DNA from 4 places in the Paenibacillus xylanilyticus genome. Region 2 is predicted to be linked to each of the others. Evidence: predicted binding sites of a transcription regulator. Region 2 holds the regulator's gene; each other region holds the start of a gene.
What was found. The regulator Rex, encoded in region 2, represses fermentation and respiration genes when NADH is low (regulators of the CRP and FNR family bind a similar motif). The targets are predictions, from matches to a motif close to TTGTGAAATATTTCACAA.
Positions count from the first base shown of each region.

Region 1: the regulator Rex is predicted to act here: its motif matches at 2,439-2,456, upstream of nadA (quinolinate synthase NadA).
Region 3: the regulator Rex is predicted to act here: its motif matches at 2,038-2,055, upstream of nirB (nitrite reductase large subunit NirB).
Region 4: the regulator Rex is predicted to act here: its motif matches at 2,576-2,593, upstream of adhE (bifunctional acetaldehyde-CoA/alcohol dehydrogenase).

Region 1 covers NZ_CP044310.1:63,135-67,359, forward strand. Annotated here, with positions in the region: gene hpt (hypoxanthine phosphoribosyltransferase) at 1-86, shown strand, start outside; gene ftsH (ATP-dependent zinc metalloprotease FtsH) at 188-2,233, shown strand; gene nadA (quinolinate synthase NadA) at 2,527-3,465, shown strand; gene nadB (L-aspartate oxidase) at 3,501-4,225, shown strand, end outside.
Region 2 covers NZ_CP044310.1:4,175,899-4,180,123, reverse strand. Annotated here, with positions in the region: gene dinG (ATP-dependent DNA helicase DinG) at 1-2,049, shown strand, start outside; gene F4V51_RS18395 (redox-sensing transcriptional repressor Rex) at 2,237-2,890, shown strand; gene F4V51_RS18390 (amidohydrolase) at 2,877-4,181, shown strand.
Region 3 covers NZ_CP044310.1:4,748,463-4,752,687, forward strand. Annotated here, with positions in the region: gene F4V51_RS21130 (M42 family metallopeptidase) at 1-293, shown strand, start outside; gene F4V51_RS21135 (hypothetical protein) at 479-796, shown strand; gene F4V51_RS21140 (metal-dependent hydrolase) at 1,127-1,834, opposite strand; gene nirB (nitrite reductase large subunit NirB) at 2,144-4,225, shown strand, end outside.
Region 4 covers NZ_CP044310.1:4,393,900-4,398,124, forward strand. Annotated here, with positions in the region: gene adhE (bifunctional acetaldehyde-CoA/alcohol dehydrogenase) at 1-2,487, opposite strand, end outside; gene F4V51_RS19535 (Crp/Fnr family transcriptional regulator) at 2,928-3,644, shown strand; gene F4V51_RS19540 (hypothetical protein) at 3,749-4,225, opposite strand, start outside.

The DNA.
Region 1 (4,225 bases), 2.3 Mb from region 2:
TCGTCGGATATGGTTTGGATTATGCCGAGAAGTACCGAAATCTCCCTTACATCGGGATTTTGAAACCGGAAGTATACAGCAGTTAATAAGCTTGCTAGTTCCAAGCCCAGTTCTGCTCGTGCCTTCTGTTGAGAAGCCATGTCGGGCTATGTTAAAATAATTAAAGTGTCTCGAGAGGAGGTAGGGGATGAATCGGTTCATCCGGAATTCTGGTTTTTATTTGATTCTTTTTTTAGTCGTGGTGGGCATAGTGCAGTTCGTCAGCAATGGCGGCGAAGCCACAGATAATCCTAGATATGATCAGTTGCGCACGGCGGTTAAGGCGAACAACATCTCGGAATTGACGGTTCAATTCGACGGTCAGTCTTTTCTTGTGACCGGTCAATATAGAGAGAAGCCTAGCGAAGCCAAATCAGAAAATTTCTCAACGTACATTCCTCCTACGGATGAAGCGATTAGTGAGCTTGTAGCGGCAAGTGAAGCTAATAATTTCAAGTTAAATCAGGAGCCAATGAGAGGTGACAGCATCTGGCTGACACTTCTGACATCCTTTATTCCTTTGATCATTATGTTCCTGCTGTTCTTCTTCCTGTTTAATCAGGCGCAAGGCGGCGGCGGTAAAGTAATGAACTTTGGTAAAAGCCGTGCCCGTCTCTATAACGAAGAGAAGAAGCGGGTTACATTTGAAGACGTCGCAGGTGCGGACGAAGAGAAGCAGGAGCTTGTTGAGGTCGTTGACTTCCTCAAAGATCCTCGCAAATTCGCAGCTGTAGGTGCACGGATTCCTAAGGGCGTATTGCTCGTGGGGCCTCCGGGTACTGGTAAAACGTTGCTTGCTCGTGCCGTTGCCGGTGAAGCGGGTGTACCGTTCTTCAGTATCTCGGGTTCGGACTTCGTCGAAATGTTTGTCGGTGTCGGTGCATCCCGTGTACGTGACTTGTTCGAAAATGCAAAGAAAAACGCCCCATGTATCATCTTTATTGACGAGATTGATGCTGTAGGTCGTCAGCGTGGTGCTGGCCTTGGCGGTGGTCACGATGAACGTGAACAAACGCTCAACCAGTTGCTCGTTGAAATGGACGGATTCGGAGCCAACGAGGGTATTATCATCGTGGCTGCAACGAACCGTGCAGACATTCTGGACCCTGCCTTGCTGCGTCCGGGACGTTTTGACCGTCAAATTACGGTTGACCGCCCTGATGTAAAAGGTCGTGAAGCGGTACTGAAAGTACACTCCCGCAACAAACCACTCACAAAAGATGTGAAACTGGACATTATTGCGAAGCGTACAACAGGCTTCTCTGGTGCGGATCTTGAGAATCTCCTGAATGAAGCGGCATTGCTTGCGGCACGCCGTAACAGAAGAGATATTTCCATGCGTGAGGTAGACGAGGCGATCGACCGTGTCATCGTAGGTACGGAGAAGAAAAGCCGTGTCATCAGTGATCGCGAGAAACGAATCGTTGCTTATCACGAAGCAGGCCATACCATTGTAGGATACTTCCTGGAACATGCCGATATGGTACATAAAGTGACCATCATTCCGCGCGGACGTGCGGGTGGATATGTAATCATGTTGCCAAAAGAAGACCGTATGCTGGTTACCAAGCAAGAGCTCTTGGACAAAGTTACAGGACTCCTCGGGGGTCGTGTGGCAGAAGAATTGTTCATTGGTGAAATTGGTACTGGTGCATACAGTGACTTCCAGCAAGCGACGGGTATTGTTCGCAGCATGGTTATGGAGTACGGTATGAGTGAGAAATTGGGACCTATGCAATTCGGAAGTTCACAAGGACAGGTATTCCTTGGACGGGATATCGGCCATGAACAGAATTACTCGGATTCCATCGCTTATGAGATCGATCAGGAAATGCAGCGCTTTATCAATGAATGTTACGAGAAATGTAAGGAATTGCTCGTAAAACATTCCAAAGAAATGCACTTGATCGCTCAAACGTTGCTTGAAGTGGAGACACTGGAAATGGATCAGATCAAACAATTGATCGAGACAGGTTCCTTGACTCCAAAACCGGAGAGCGATAATGATAACGAAGGTACGCCAAGTGAAGGCGGAGAACCAATCGTCGATAACATCGGTGATGTGCGTGTTCGCATTCAAGGCAAAGACGAAACACCTGAACCACCTGCCGGAGATATCCCTAACGATGCTCCGAATCTGGATAAAGGCAACAGCAATGATCCAGATGATGGTGGTACGAAGCCAACGTCTTAATGTCTAACAGAACCTGTTCTGAGAACAGATCAAAGAGAGCCGAGAGGCTCTCTTTTTTTGTGCGTTTTGTTCAAATTGCAGAGATAATGATAACTGCGAGCTAGAGCGCGAACTACGCAGGAAACAGTTGATTAGGGTGTTGTTCTGTGCCCTTTTCATTTATTGACAGAGTCGTGAACGTTGTGTACATTAGGTGTTAAACCGCTTGTGATTCGTTTCTCAAGCGAAAATAACGACGCAGATAGTCACAGGAAACGGCGCATAGCGCTGTCCGTCAAAGGAGAGGATCACAGGTGGAAGCTCTGGCTTTAGAGCGCAAGGCTGAGATGAACCGGGAGCTGCGAGCGCGGCTGATGGAGTTGAAGAAGGAACGTAATGCTATTATTCTTGCTCATTATTACCAACGTGACGAAGTACAGGAAGTAGCCGATTTTCGTGGGGATTCATTCTTATTGGCACAGAAAGCCGCACAAACGGATGCGGATGTCATTGTATTCTGCGGGGTTCATTTTATGGGTGAAAGCGCTAAGATTTTGGCCCCGAACAAGACGGTTATCATTCCGGATGAACGTGCTGGATGCCCCATGGCAGACATGGTCAATGTTGAGGGCCTGCGTAAACTGAAAGCGCAGCATCCTAATGCAAAAGTAGTGACGTATATCAATTCCTCGGCTGAGATCAAGGCGGAGACCGACATCTGTTGTACATCGGCCAATGCAGTCCGGGTTATTCAATCTGTTGATTCTGATGAGATTATCTGGGTGCCGGATAAAAACCTCGGACATTATGTTCAGCAGCACACAGACAAAAAAATGATCATCTGGGAAGGGTATTGCAACACTCACGACATGCTCACTGTAAAAGATGTCGTCGAGATGAGAGCCAAATATCCAAATGCCGAGTTTGTCGTACACCCGGAATGTCGTCCCGAAGTCGTGGAGATGGGGGACTTTGTAGGCAGCACGACAGCAATTCTTGAATACTGTAAAAATTCCTCTGCTAAGGAATTTATCGTAGGAACGGAAGATGGTACAGGATACCAGCTGCGACTGGATAGCCCGGATAAACAGTTTCATTTTGCCACCAAGTTCCTGGTGTGTCCAAACATGAAGGTCAACAACCTGAAGAAACTGGTTAAATGCCTGGAAACGATGAAGCCGGAAATTTACGTACCACCGGCCGTTGCCGACAAAGCCAGAGAATCGCTAGAGCGCATGTTACTGGTGAAGTAGCATGCGCTACTCTTGCTCCGAGACAGGTGAATAGGATGATACCGCAATATATAGTGGATTTTGATCTGTCCCAGCTGCCCATTGTGGAGACGGATGTACTAGTTATTGGTTCTGGCATTGCCGGATTATATACAGCCATCAGGGCAAGCAAACATAATCAGGTATTGATGATTACAAAGAAGTCGTTACTGGAGAGCAATACCCGCTATGCCCAAGGAGGCATCGCTGCGGTAATCGCTGAAGATGATTCCCCTGCATACCATCTGCAGGATACACTTGTGGCTGGAGCGGGCCTGTGTCGCCGCGAGGCCGTGGAAGCATTGGTAAACGAAGGCCCGGATGGAGTACAGGAACTAATCCGTCTGGGCACATTGTTTGATGTGGAGAACGGCGAGCTGGCGTTGACGCAGGAGGGTGCGCACAGTCACCGCCGTATTTTGCATGCAAATGGTGATGCGACTGGATACGAGATCGTGAGGGCTCTTGCAGCTCAGGCAAGTGCACATTCAGGTATTGAAGTCTGGGATGAGCATTTTGTCATTGATTTGATCACGGATCATGGAGAATGTGTAGGGGCATTGGTTCAGAAGTCGGACGGTACCAAGGTGTTTGTAAAAGCGCATGCTACGGTGCTCTGCTCCGGTGGGGCGGGGCAATTGTACCGCTATACAACCAACCCGGAGGTTGCCACAGCTGACGGTGTTGCCATGGCATATCGTGCAGGTGCAGTCATTCGGGACATGGAGTTCATCCAATTCCA
Region 2 (4,225 bases):
AGGCAAGCGCTGGACGAGGAAAAGCATTTGTTAATTGAAGCAGGTACGGGTACGGGGAAATCCCTCGGGTACTTGCTGCCCGCCATATATGAAAGTGTGAAGCAGGAACGAAAAGTAATGGTTAGCACGCATACCATCAACCTGCAGGAACAGCTTCGGGAGAGGGATATTCCGCTGCTGACCAAAGTGGTGCCTTTTCCGTTTAAGGCCGCCGTGTTCAAAGGTCGGGGACACTACCTGTGTCTACGGAAGTTTGAGCACAAGATCAACAAGCGTGAGTTTGCTACACCAAAAGAAGATTATTTTACAGCCGCTCAAATGATTGTGTGGCTCACCCAGACAGAGACTGGAGATGACGAGGAGCTTAACCTCAGTGCACGCGGTGGGGACTTCTGGGAAACAGTACAGAGCGAATCGGAATCGTGCCTTGGACGTTCTTGTCCGTGGTTCAGGAAGTGCTTCTACCACCGGGCGAAGCATGAAGCAGGATTGTCCGATATTGTCATTACGAATCATTCCAAATTGTTTACGGATGTAAAAGCCGCTCATCAGCTGCTCCCTGCTTACGAAAGTCTTGTTATTGATGAGGCTCACCATCTCGAGGATGTGGCGGGTAAGCACTTGGGTCTTCACATGAAATACTTCACGTTGGTTCATACCCTGACCCGATTGTTTAAGGATAGTCGGAACGGTCAGCTTCCCATGCTGCGTACACAGCTGGCCGGGCATGAAAATTCGGTGCAGTGGGGCTCGGTCATTGACCAGATGTTCCCGCTTGCTGTTGAAGTCAAAGAGATGTGGGATCGTTTGAGCGATGCCTTGTTTAGCCTTCTGCCTGAGCGGAGTGATGCTTCTCCGGGGGAAACGGGGCAATTTTCCCTCAGACTGAAGCCTTCAATGAAACCGGCGAAGTGGCAGGAGCTGCAGGATTATGAAAACCAGATTTATGTTACACTGGGGGACTTGATCCGCAAGGGAGACAAGCTGCTTCTTGAAGTGAAAGAAGACCAGGACGACTATCAATCGGATAGCTTGATCACGGACATTACAGGTCTGCTTAAGGATTTGGCGACGCTCAAAGAAAACCTTCGTTTCTTCATGCGAATGGATGATGCCAAAACCGTATACTGGATGGAGGCAAGCGGCCAATTCCGCAGCAAATCACTGCAGCTGTATGCCGTTCCTGTCGATGTCAGTGCACAGTTGAAGGACATGTTCTTCGATAAAAAGAAAAGCGTTGTCCTTACTTCGGCTACGCTCTCGGTCGATAAGTCATTTCAGTTCATGATTGAACAGCTTGGCTTGCAGGAAGCAGCCGATAATAACCGTTTGCTGACGTCCATGCTGCCGTCGCCATTCCGTTATAGGGATCAAGCTTTGCTGGTCATCCCTCGTGATTTCCCAAGCGTAAAAGGCAGTGTGGGGGATGCACACTTTGTCGACATGCTTGTACGATCTCTGGCCGAAACGGCTATTGCGACAAGGGGCCGCATGATGGTGCTCTTTACTTCATACCGAATGCTGCGCCAGGTTTACGACCCATTAAAAGAAGCGCTGTCGGGTAACGATATTTCGCTGCTCGGTCAAGGCGTGGATAGTGGCAGTCGTTCCAAGTTAACACGCAGGTTCCAGGATGCAAAAGCAACCGTTCTGCTGGGCACCAGCAGTTTCTGGGAAGGGGTAGATATCCCTGGCGAGGCGCTAACCTGTCTGGCCATTGTGAGATTGCCCTTCCAGCCACCGAATCATCCGCTTGTCGAGGCGAAGAGTGAACTGCTGCAGGAACAGAAAAAGAATCCGTTTATGAAGCTGTCTGTTCCACAGGCCGTCATTCGTTTCAAGCAGGGATTCGGCAGGCTTGTACGTACGGCCAAGGATCGGGGCATTGTCATCGTTTACGATACAAGGGTAATTGAGTCATATTACGGAAAGTATTTCCTATATTCATTACCCGGTCCCAAAATGGAACATATGCTGACTGAACAGATGGTTCCACGGATTAGCGAATGGCTGGAAACACCAGCACAGGATGAAACTACGGCGAATTAGGGATGACTTCGTTGCGTAATAAGGGCTTCTCGCTGTAAACTTTATTAGAGTGTGATTCATTCTTGTAGCACTTTTAACTTTATATTTCATAAGGCATCTTGCATAATTTCATTCGGAGACGAAAACGGTTATGCGGGATGCTACATTTTTATTTATCTATCGTGGCCTTGGTAAGGGGGAGTATGTAATGAAATCAGATAAAATTTCGGAAGCTGTGGTACGCAGATTGCCTGTTTACTTACGTTATTTGAGTGAACTGCATCAACGTGAGGTAGGCACGGTGTCATCACAGGAACTGGGACTACGCCTGGATCTTAATCCTGCGCAGATTCGCAAAGACCTTGCATACTTTGGGGACTTCGGTCGCAAAGGCATTGGATACGACGTCTCGTATCTCATTGAGAAAATCCGTCATATTTTGAAAATTGATCAGCAAATTAATGTTGCTCTGGTCGGGGCTGGTAACTTGGGACATGCATTGTCCAACTACAATGCCTATCTGAAAGACAACATGAAAATTGTTGCTGTTTTCGATGCATACGGTCCTAAGATCGGCAGTCAGATTAACAGCCTGAAGGTTCAGCCCATGAATGAACTAACGGATTCGGTCAAAAAAGATAATATTCGTATTGGCATCATTACCGTTCCGGATACCGAAGCTCAGAACGTAGCCGATCAGCTCGTGGAATCCGGCATTGAAGCGATTCTGAACTTTGCACCAACCATCTTGAAAACACCACCGCACGTCCGTATTCATCATGCTGATTTTACAACGGATCTGCTTAGCCTGGCTTATTATCTGGAGAACGGAAAGGACGACGAGGAAGATGACGACAAATAGATGGGTAATTCATAACGGCAAATTTGCTGTAAACAGTGGTACGGAATGGACTGTGGTTCAAGGGTATATGGTCGTTGAAGACGACAAGATTGTGCATATTGGTGAGACACTGCCGGATGGAGATGAGAGCCTGCCAAAGGTTGATGGCAAAGGACTGGTCTTTTTGCCGGGTCTGATCAATACGCATGGTCACGCAGCCATGTCGCTTCTGAGAGGTCACGGGGACGATCTGGCCCTGCAAGTATGGCTTCAGGAGAAAATGTGGCCTATGGAGGCGAAAATGACGTCTGAGGACGTGTATTGGGGCACATCCCTTTCTGTATTAGAAATGCTGAAAGGCGGAACGACGGCATTCCTGGATATGTATGATCATATGGACCAGGTGGCAAAAGTGGTTGAACAATCCGGTATTCGTGCCGCATTGGCACGTGGTGTCATTGGTCTGTGTTCCGAAGAAGAGCAAATGCGCAAACTGCAGGAATCTGCTTCGTTTGCACGTGAGTGGAACGGACAGGCTGGTGGTCGAATTACGACGATCATCTCACCGCATGCTCCGTATACTTGCCCTCCGGATTACATAGAGAAGCTGGTACAGGTTGCACATGATCTGGATCTGCCGCTGCATACCCATATGTCGGAAACCCTTCGCGAAGTCGAACAGAATGTAACGGATTATGGCCTGCGTCCGGTGGCACATCTGGAAAAGCTCGGTTTCTTCTCTCGTCCTTCTCTCGTAGCTCACGCCGTACATTTGAATGATGAGGAGATTGAAATTCTGGCACGCCATGATGTAGCGGTCTCTCACAATCCGGGAAGCAACCTGAAGCTTGCTTCGGGTGTTGCGCGTGTTCCGGATCTGCTGAAAGCTGGAGTAACCGTATCTCTGGGAACAGACGGGCCTGCAAGCAACAACAACCTGGATATGTTTGAAGAGATGAGACTGGCTGCTTTGATTCATAAGGGCGTATCCGGTGACCCAACAGCGGTTCCAGCGGGAGAGGCACTGCTGCTTGGAACGGGGTATGGTGCCAAATCCATCTTCCTGAACAATACGGGAGCACTTCAAGTAGGCATGAAGGCTGATTTCATTGCGCTAAATATTGAACAAGCACACTTCTATCCGCATACGGATCTGATCTCACATACCATTTACTCGGCTTCGGCCAAGGATGTGGAGCATGTATGGGTTGACGGCCAACAGCTGGTGAAACATGGTGAATGTCTTACTATGGATGAAGAGCGCATTCTGCGCGAGTCTCAACTTGCATTTGACGGACTGCTCGCCCGTTAATTTCAGAATAGCAGCAGCGTCATAGGGGAAAGGAAGTTCGGCTT
Region 3 (4,225 bases), 570 kb from region 2:
TCGATCCAGGCATGTTCACTCACCGCGGCATGGTGGAATATGTGCAGGATACGGCTTCTTCGAACCAGATCAAGATGCAATACTTTATCTCACCTGGTGGCACGGATGCAGGACAAGTTCATCTGAGCGGAATTGGCGTACCTTCAACCGTCATTGGGATCTGTGCCCGTTACATCCATACCTCATCTTCCATCATTCACACCGATGACTATGATGCTGCGAAGGCACTCCTTGTCAAATTGGTGAAGGGTTTGGATCGTACGACCATGAACACCATTATTGAAAATGCATAAATGCTGAGCGAGTGACAGGATTGAAAAACTCCGTTGTCCTCCCTTCAGATAAAGAGGCATTCCGACTTTTGTTGGTGTGTCTCTTTTTTGCGTAAAAATAGATTAATAGTTCGAACATTACAGGAATTAACACATAAGATACAACAACGAAAGAGAACAAAACACCAAGCAGTGGGGGACCTGTTATGGCAGTGGGAAGGAATGGAAAATCGAATAAAGGCACCAAAAAAACAAATGCCGCAAACTCCCTTCTCAATGGCAATCTAAAAGGTAGAAACCTGGAACTTATCGTTGCAGCCTTGCTTGTTAGCGGTAAATTAAGAGTTGATGCTGTCACCTTGTTTCGTGAGGCCACTCTGGTCGTAGAGCTGGTTGGACAGTATAAAACACTAACAAACATTAATCCTTCGAATGCCGATAAACTGGTCCAATTTCTTGACGAGATGGGCGACTTGACTCTGGATGATGTGATGCGAGCTTTCCAAAAAAGAATGAATTCCTAAATGAATGGAATGAAATGAGGCTGGAATGATGTCTGACTTTGACGGAACTGGATTCGCAGAGCTAATAATTGTAGTTATTCTTATTGTGTTATTTGTATATGGCTCTTCGGATATTGATGAGCTTACCGATTCCCCTTCTTCTTCCTGAATCCTGCACCCCGTTGGTTTAGTCCCTTGAACTATACACAGGAGTAAGGTTTGATACAGGATTCGGAGAGCCAATAAAAAAACGCCAGTCCATATATTCCGGACTGGCGTTTTTGAAGTTCATGTTGCTGTTCAGCACGTTTGCAGGATCCGATTCAATCCACAATGCCAGGTGCTCAAGAGTTACAGAAATAACGGCGAAAATGCGATCCATGCCAAAATAAGCGTTAGCACAATACATACATTCTCCACCACGGCTCCATGTTTGGTCCCTGTGCTCATCAAATTCGCCCTGATCCTCCACTTGAGTGGCGGAAGCGGACGAATCCCGCGATTCGTCAACGAGTCTGCAAGCAGATGCATGGCATAGGCTACTCCTCCGGCAACCCAAATCTCCGGTCCCTGCTCATGCGTTGTGCTGTACAGCAGTCCTCCCCAAACGGCAGTTCCATAGACCGTATGGGTTAAACCTCTGTGGGTAAGCGTAGTACATAACATGAGCAGACTCCCTGCAATCAGGTTCCATGGTGCGAGGGCGTGACCGTAGAATACAAGGCCCAGTCCGATGGCGAACATCAATACTTTACGGAGCGAACGTGATGGCAGGAAAGATACAAGTCCAACCAAAATGGCCAGCAGCAGATTCCAAGGCTTCGCCTGCACGTAAAAATACACAAATACGGCTGTAGGCAGCAAAATGGTTTGCAGCAGCCTGATCAAGCTATTGGGCAGCGCCTTGGATACCAACAATGAATTCGGCTCATCAATGTCCGGCAGCAGCGAGCCAATGAGCGCAACCGTAACAGCCGGTGCCGTGACTTGCACACCCATCAGCTGCAGTACTGAAAGTGAAACGCCTGTTCCAATAATCAGGTGGGATCTTCCCATCATGATGCGAAAACTTCCTTTCGAAGAAATAGGGAACATCATATCCCATTCTCGATGTTACAACGAAAGCAAAAAGAGAACAATAGTTCGTATTTCTTATTTTACATTAGATCCCGACCTCAATACATACCATTCTTCAAGCTCCAATAAAAAAAGTTTCCGTGACCGGGCTCACACTTTTTAATTTGTGCTACTTATCTCTTTCTTAGTGAAATAAATCACATTATGTGTTAGCAATCCACGCTATGATTCAAATATAAACCACTAAAAATGTTGATAATGTCCAGTGTTAAACCAAGGAGGCTTACACACATGAACGGAAACAGAGAAAAACTTGTTGTGATCGGTAACGGTATGGCCGGCATGAGTACAGTTGAACAGATTCTGAAATTAACTTCACGTTATGATATTACGGTCTTCGGCACGGAGCCCTATCCCAACTATAACCGAATCATGTTGTCCTATGTTCTGGAGGGCAGCAAAACCATTGATGATATCGTGCTCAATGATCTGCACTGGTATGAAGACAATGGCATTACGCTTCATACCGGGACAACCGTGTCCCGTATCGATGCAGATACCCGGGAGGTCGTTACAAACGAAGGCACACGAGTGCCCTACGACAAAGTCATTATCGCTACAGGGTCCAGCTCCTTTATCCTGCCCGTTCCGGGTCATGATAAAGAAGGCGTTGTTGGATTTCGGGACATTGCCGATTGCAATATGATGCTGGAAGCAGCAAAGCAATATAAAAAAGCGGCTGTGATCGGGGGAGGTCTTCTCGGACTGGAAGCAGCCAAAGGTCTGGTCCAGCTCGGCATGGACGTCACTGTAGTTCATCTCATGCAAGACCTGATGGAACGCCAGCTCGACCCCCAAGCTTCAGCCATGCTAAAAGCTGAACTGGAGCGTCAGGGCATTCGTTTCAAGATGGGCGCACAGACAGCTGAATTGATCGGCGGGGAACGTGTGGAAGGCCTCCGATTTGCCGATGACACCGTACTGGTTGCAGACTTTGTCGTAATGGCTGTAGGCATTAAACCGAACACGATTGTAGCCCACGAAAGCGGCATGGAAGTTAACCGCGGGATCATCGTGGATGACTACATGCAGACCTCACTCGAAGGTGTATATTCCGTCGGGGAATGTACCGAACACCGGGGAGTATGCTACGGCCTCGTTGCCCCATTATTCGAACAAGGCATGATTCTTGCCAAGCATATCTGCGGCGTGGAAACGGCTCCGTATGAAGGCTCTGTCGTATCTACCAAATTAAAAATCTCAGGTGTGGACGTCTTCTCCACAGGCGAATTTCTCGATAGTCCTGACCATACGGTGATCAGCCATAAAGATGACTGGAAACGAACCTACAAAAAAATTCTGCTGCGGGACAACATCATGGTCGGTGCTGTGCTCTTTGGAGATGTGACGGATTCTGCTGAATTACAGAAGTTAATCAAACAGAAAACCGAGATGACGGATGAGCTGTATGCCTCGCTGATGGGTACAGGATGTGGTGGTCACAAAAAAGCTGCTTCTGTTGAAACGATGGCTGAGGACGAAATCGTATGTGGATGTAATGGTGTAACCAAAGGAACGATTGTCGATGCCATTACGAATCAGGGTCTGAGTAGCGTTGATGAGATCAAAGCCTGTACTGGCGCAACCCGTTCATGCGGCGGATGCAAACCGGTCGTAGAGCAGATTTTACAATATGTACTGGGAGACGGCTTCACAAGCGGTGCCAAACAGGGTATCTGTGGATGCACCTCGCTCAGCCGGGATGAAATTGTAGCCGAGATCAAGCAAAAAGGATTGCAGACGACCAAAGAAGTGATGAATGTCCTGGGCTGGAGCCAGCCTGAAGGCTGTTCCAAATGCCGTCCGGCAATTAACTATTACCTCGGTATGATTGCACCGGATACGCATGAAGATGAGAAGGAATCCCGATTTGTCAATGAACGTATGAACGCCAATATTCAGAAGGACGGCACGTATACGGTTGTACCACGCATGTACGGCGGCGTTACCACACCGGAAGAATTGAAACGTATTGCGGACATTTCGGTCAAATACGATGTAAAAGCGGTTAAGGTTACCGGCGGACAGCGTCTCGACCTGATCGGGGTCAAAAAAGAGGATCTGCCACAGGTATGGGCTGAGCTGGATATGCCTTCCGGTTATGCCTATGCCAAATCACTGCGTACAGTCAAAACATGCGTCGGTTCCCAGTTCTGCCGCTTCGGTACTCAGGATTCCATGGCGATGGGTGCCCTGCTTGAACGCAAATTCGAGCGTCTTGATCTGCCTGCCAAATTCAAAATGGCGGTCAATGGCTGTCCGCGGAACTGCGCTGAATCATGTACGAAAGATATCGGGATTGTTGGTAACGAT
Region 4 (4,225 bases), 220 kb from region 2:
TTCAAAGTCCTTGGCATTAAATCCGATTTCCTGGAACGATTCCTCAATACCGAGTGTTTTGTTCAGTTTGCGGATTGCATTGATGAGGCTGTTCACCCCTTCTTCTGTAGTACGTGCTGGCAATCCCAGAATCCGGGCAATTTCAGCATACCGCTCATCTGCTACAAAGTGCGAATATTTCGGGAATGAGGCAAATTTCGTCGGTTTTTTCGCGTTATAACGAATGACGTGCGGCATCAGAATTGCATTGGTACGTCCATGTGCGGTGTGATACTGTCCGCCCCATTTGTGCGCCAAGCTGTGGTTAATGCCCAGGAACGCGTTAGCGAAAGCCATACCGGCAATCGTCGAAGCATTATGCATTTTCTCACGTGCCAGTTTATCCCCTTGCAGCGCCGATTGCTCCAGGTATTGGAATACCAGCTGAATGGCTTTGATCGCCAGACCATCCGTGTAATCATTGGCCATAACCGATACATACGCTTCGATAGCATGAGTCAGTACGTCCATACCTGTATCTGCAACGGCTGTTTTCGGCAGTGAATAGACGAATTCAGGGTCCACGATGGCTACATCCGGAGTCAGCTCATAGTCTGCCAGTGGATATTTGGTGTTGCCCAGATTTTTATCTGTGATTACGGCAAACGATGTTACTTCCGATCCTGTACCCGACGTTGTAGGAATCGCTACGAATTTTGCTTTTGATCCAAGGCGTGGGTATTTGTAGATCCGTTTACGGATATCCATGAATTTTTGCTTCAGATCGTTGAAGTCCGTGTCCGGATATTCGTAGAACAACCACATGGCTTTGGCAGCGTCCATTGGTGATCCACCACCAAGAGCGATAATGCAGTCAGGCTGGAAGCGGCGCATCATTTCCGTACCACGGTCTACCGTTGTGGTTGATGGATCCGGCTCTACATCCGAGAATACTTCGATTGCGACCGGCATTTGGCGTTGACGCAGGTAATGCTCCACTTTTTCCACATAGCCCAGTTTGACCATCATGGCATCCGTAACGATGGCTACGCGAGTAATATCAGGCATTTTGGCCAGATACTGCGTTGCTCCTTTTTCGAAATACACTTTGTTCGGCACTTTGAACCATTGCATATTCACGGTACGGCGAGCCACCCTTTTCACGTTGATTAAGTTGACGGCAGTGACATTCGATGAGGTCGAGTTACGGCCATATGAACCGCATCCCAGGGTCAATGACGGCATGTTCGTGTTGTAGATGTCCCCAATGGCGCCGTGTGTGGATGGCGAATTCACGATAATCCGTCCCGTTTGCAGACGATCCGCAAATTTGCTTATCACTTCTTCGTTATTCGAGTGAATAACGGAGGAGTGACCCATGCCGCCAAAGGCAACCACTTCCGCAGCACGCTCAATCCCTTCAGCTGCCGTTTTTACTTTGTAACAAGCCAGTACCGGACTTAATTTCTCTGCAGACAGCGGGAACTTGGTGCCGACGCCCTCAATCTCTGCTACAAGAATTTTGGTGCCAGCCGGAACCTCGATACCACACATTTGCGCAATGGTTACTGCCGATTGACCGACAATCGCCGGGTTAACCGCACATTTCTCCGCATTGATGGCACCTGCAGTCAATTTCGCAGCTTCATCCTTATTGACGAAATAACAACCGTTCGCAATCATTTTCTTTTTCACCTGATCGAAGATCGGTTCTTCGATGATGACCGCTTGCTCGGAGGCACAGATCATACCATTGTCGAATGACTTGGACAAGATCAGATCCGTTACAGCCTGATTGATATCTGCCGTTTTCTCGATAAAGCAAGGTACGTTCCCTGGTCCCACGCCGAGTGCCGGTTTACCACAGCTGTACGCTGCACGTACCATTGCTGATCCACCTGTCGCCAGAATGAGCGCCACATCGTTATGATTCATCAGTGCATTCGTGCGGTCCATGGAAGGATCATCAATCCACTGGATACAGTCGGCCGGAGCACCATGCTTCACCGCGGCTTCGAGCAGAATTTTGGCGGCTTCACGGCTGCAGTTCTGAGCTGAAGGGTGGAACCCAAAGATGATTGGGTTACGTGTTTTGATGGAAATCAACGCTTTGAACATCGTCGTGGATGTCGGATTGGTCACCGGTGTAATCCCCATGATAATGCCGACAGGCTCCGCTATTTTCTGGAAGCTCTCATACTCGTTATCTTCGATCACGCCCACGGTTTTGTCATATTTGATGCTGTGGTACACATATTCTGTTGCAAAGATATTTTTCGTGATTTTATCTTCATACACTCCGCGGCCGGTTTCTTCCACCGCCATTTTGGCAAGCATCATGTGTTTGTCCAGACCTGCCAGTGCCATGGCTTGCACGATGCGGTCAATCTGTTGTTGATCCATGGACATGAATGCTGCGTGTGCTTTGTTCGCTTTGTCAATTAACGTTTGAATATACTGACCTGCTGTCGGTTCTTTTGCTGGGGCGACTTCGTTCTTTACAGCCATCTCCCTCATCCTCCTAAAGGTTCGTATTGTTTTTTTGGTTTGTCTCTCTTCTTTACGTACCCATCGTAACATGTCGAAAAGGTTAATTATGTGATTATTTTCACAAAGTATAGCAAATTTTATTTAAGTTTTTTGAGTTCCTTCCACTGGTCATTTTCACTTCCTATATAAACTATATGGCTGTCAAATGCAGCCTTCCCTCTCTAAAGTGAATTTAATCACAATGTTTGAAATTTCGCCATTTTTGCCCCCTTTCCATGCCCCTCAAACGGTAAGATTAGGTATATACTGAACTTAAAAATTGAACCACCGCAATTTGTACCGTCCTCCCCGGCGGAGATGACCCTAGTCAGGACGGTAACGGTTGCGGCGAACCACGGAGCGCGGAGTGCAGCATGATTGTAATCCCCCTCCGGTGGATACAAAGGGGAGATAGACTTATGAGAGAACAACTGAGTGTCATGGAAAAACGCGGCAATACCAACTGTTTCTCGGAAGTGAACTTCAATCATCTGCTCGTAACCATGAAAGACCGTACCTATCCTGAAGGGACCCACCTGTATTGGGAAGGTGATGTGTCCGACAAGCTTTATTATATGAAAAGGGGTCGTGCCCAGATCACCAAATCAACGGATGAAGGCAAAGAGCTTATCATGTACATGTACCAGTCCGGTGATATGATTGGTCAGGCAGATCCATTCTTCGGTTCCAAGCATACGTTCTCGGCCGAAGTGCTGGAAGACAGTGAAATCGGTGTATTGGAGCACAAAGACCTGGAGATGCTGATCTGTCAGCATTGTGACTTCGCCATTGATTTTATGAAATGGATGGGCATACATCACCGCTTAACTCAAACCAAATTCCGTGACCTGATGTTATACGGCAAACCTGGTGCGCTCTGTTCCACCTTGATCCGGTTGTCCAATTCCTATGGCGAGCCTCACGGCGATCACGTGATTATTCATAAAAAAATTACCCACACGGATCTGTCCAACATGATTGGAGCTACCCGTGAAAGTGTGAACCGCATGCTTAGCGATCTGCGCAAAAAAGATGCTATTGAATATGATAACGGCATGATTGTTATCAAGGACCTGAAAATGCTCCAAGGCATCTGCCATTGTGAATTATGTCCCAATGAGATCTGCCGCATCTAAGCATTAAGTTCTTAAAGTCATCACCTTTCGGTTATGAGCTTAATCTATAAGTGACATGAAAAAAGCCCGTCCTCCTGCAGAGGTCCGGGCTTTTATAATTATGTTTAAGATGCCGTTAACTGTAATTTAACCGCATCCCGTGGATTCAACTTCATATCCAAACCGTTTTCCATCAGTTCCTTGTCATTCACCATGATCACCCAACGCTGATTCATGCGTGGAACAACATTTTCAACCGAAACGACGTATTTGTTATTTTCCGACATTCGGACGATGCCGCTGGACTTAAGTACATCCCGAACCGTGCACTCCTGGATATAGACACCCGCATATTGACGATTAAGGTCTGGCATAATATTGCCGCCGCTGATCTTGAGCAGGGTTGTCTGATATGCAACACCTTCTCCTTTACTGTCGGCGGCTTTTACGTAAATGATCACTTCATCCTTGGCATGAAGCTCCATGCCCCAATTTTCCGGATCAATATCCTTGCCGTTTAGCTTAACTGCCCAGCTTAGCGAGGAATCAAGTGAAACTTCCCCTACGGATTGAATCCGCTTGCCGTCGGCCGTAAAATCAAC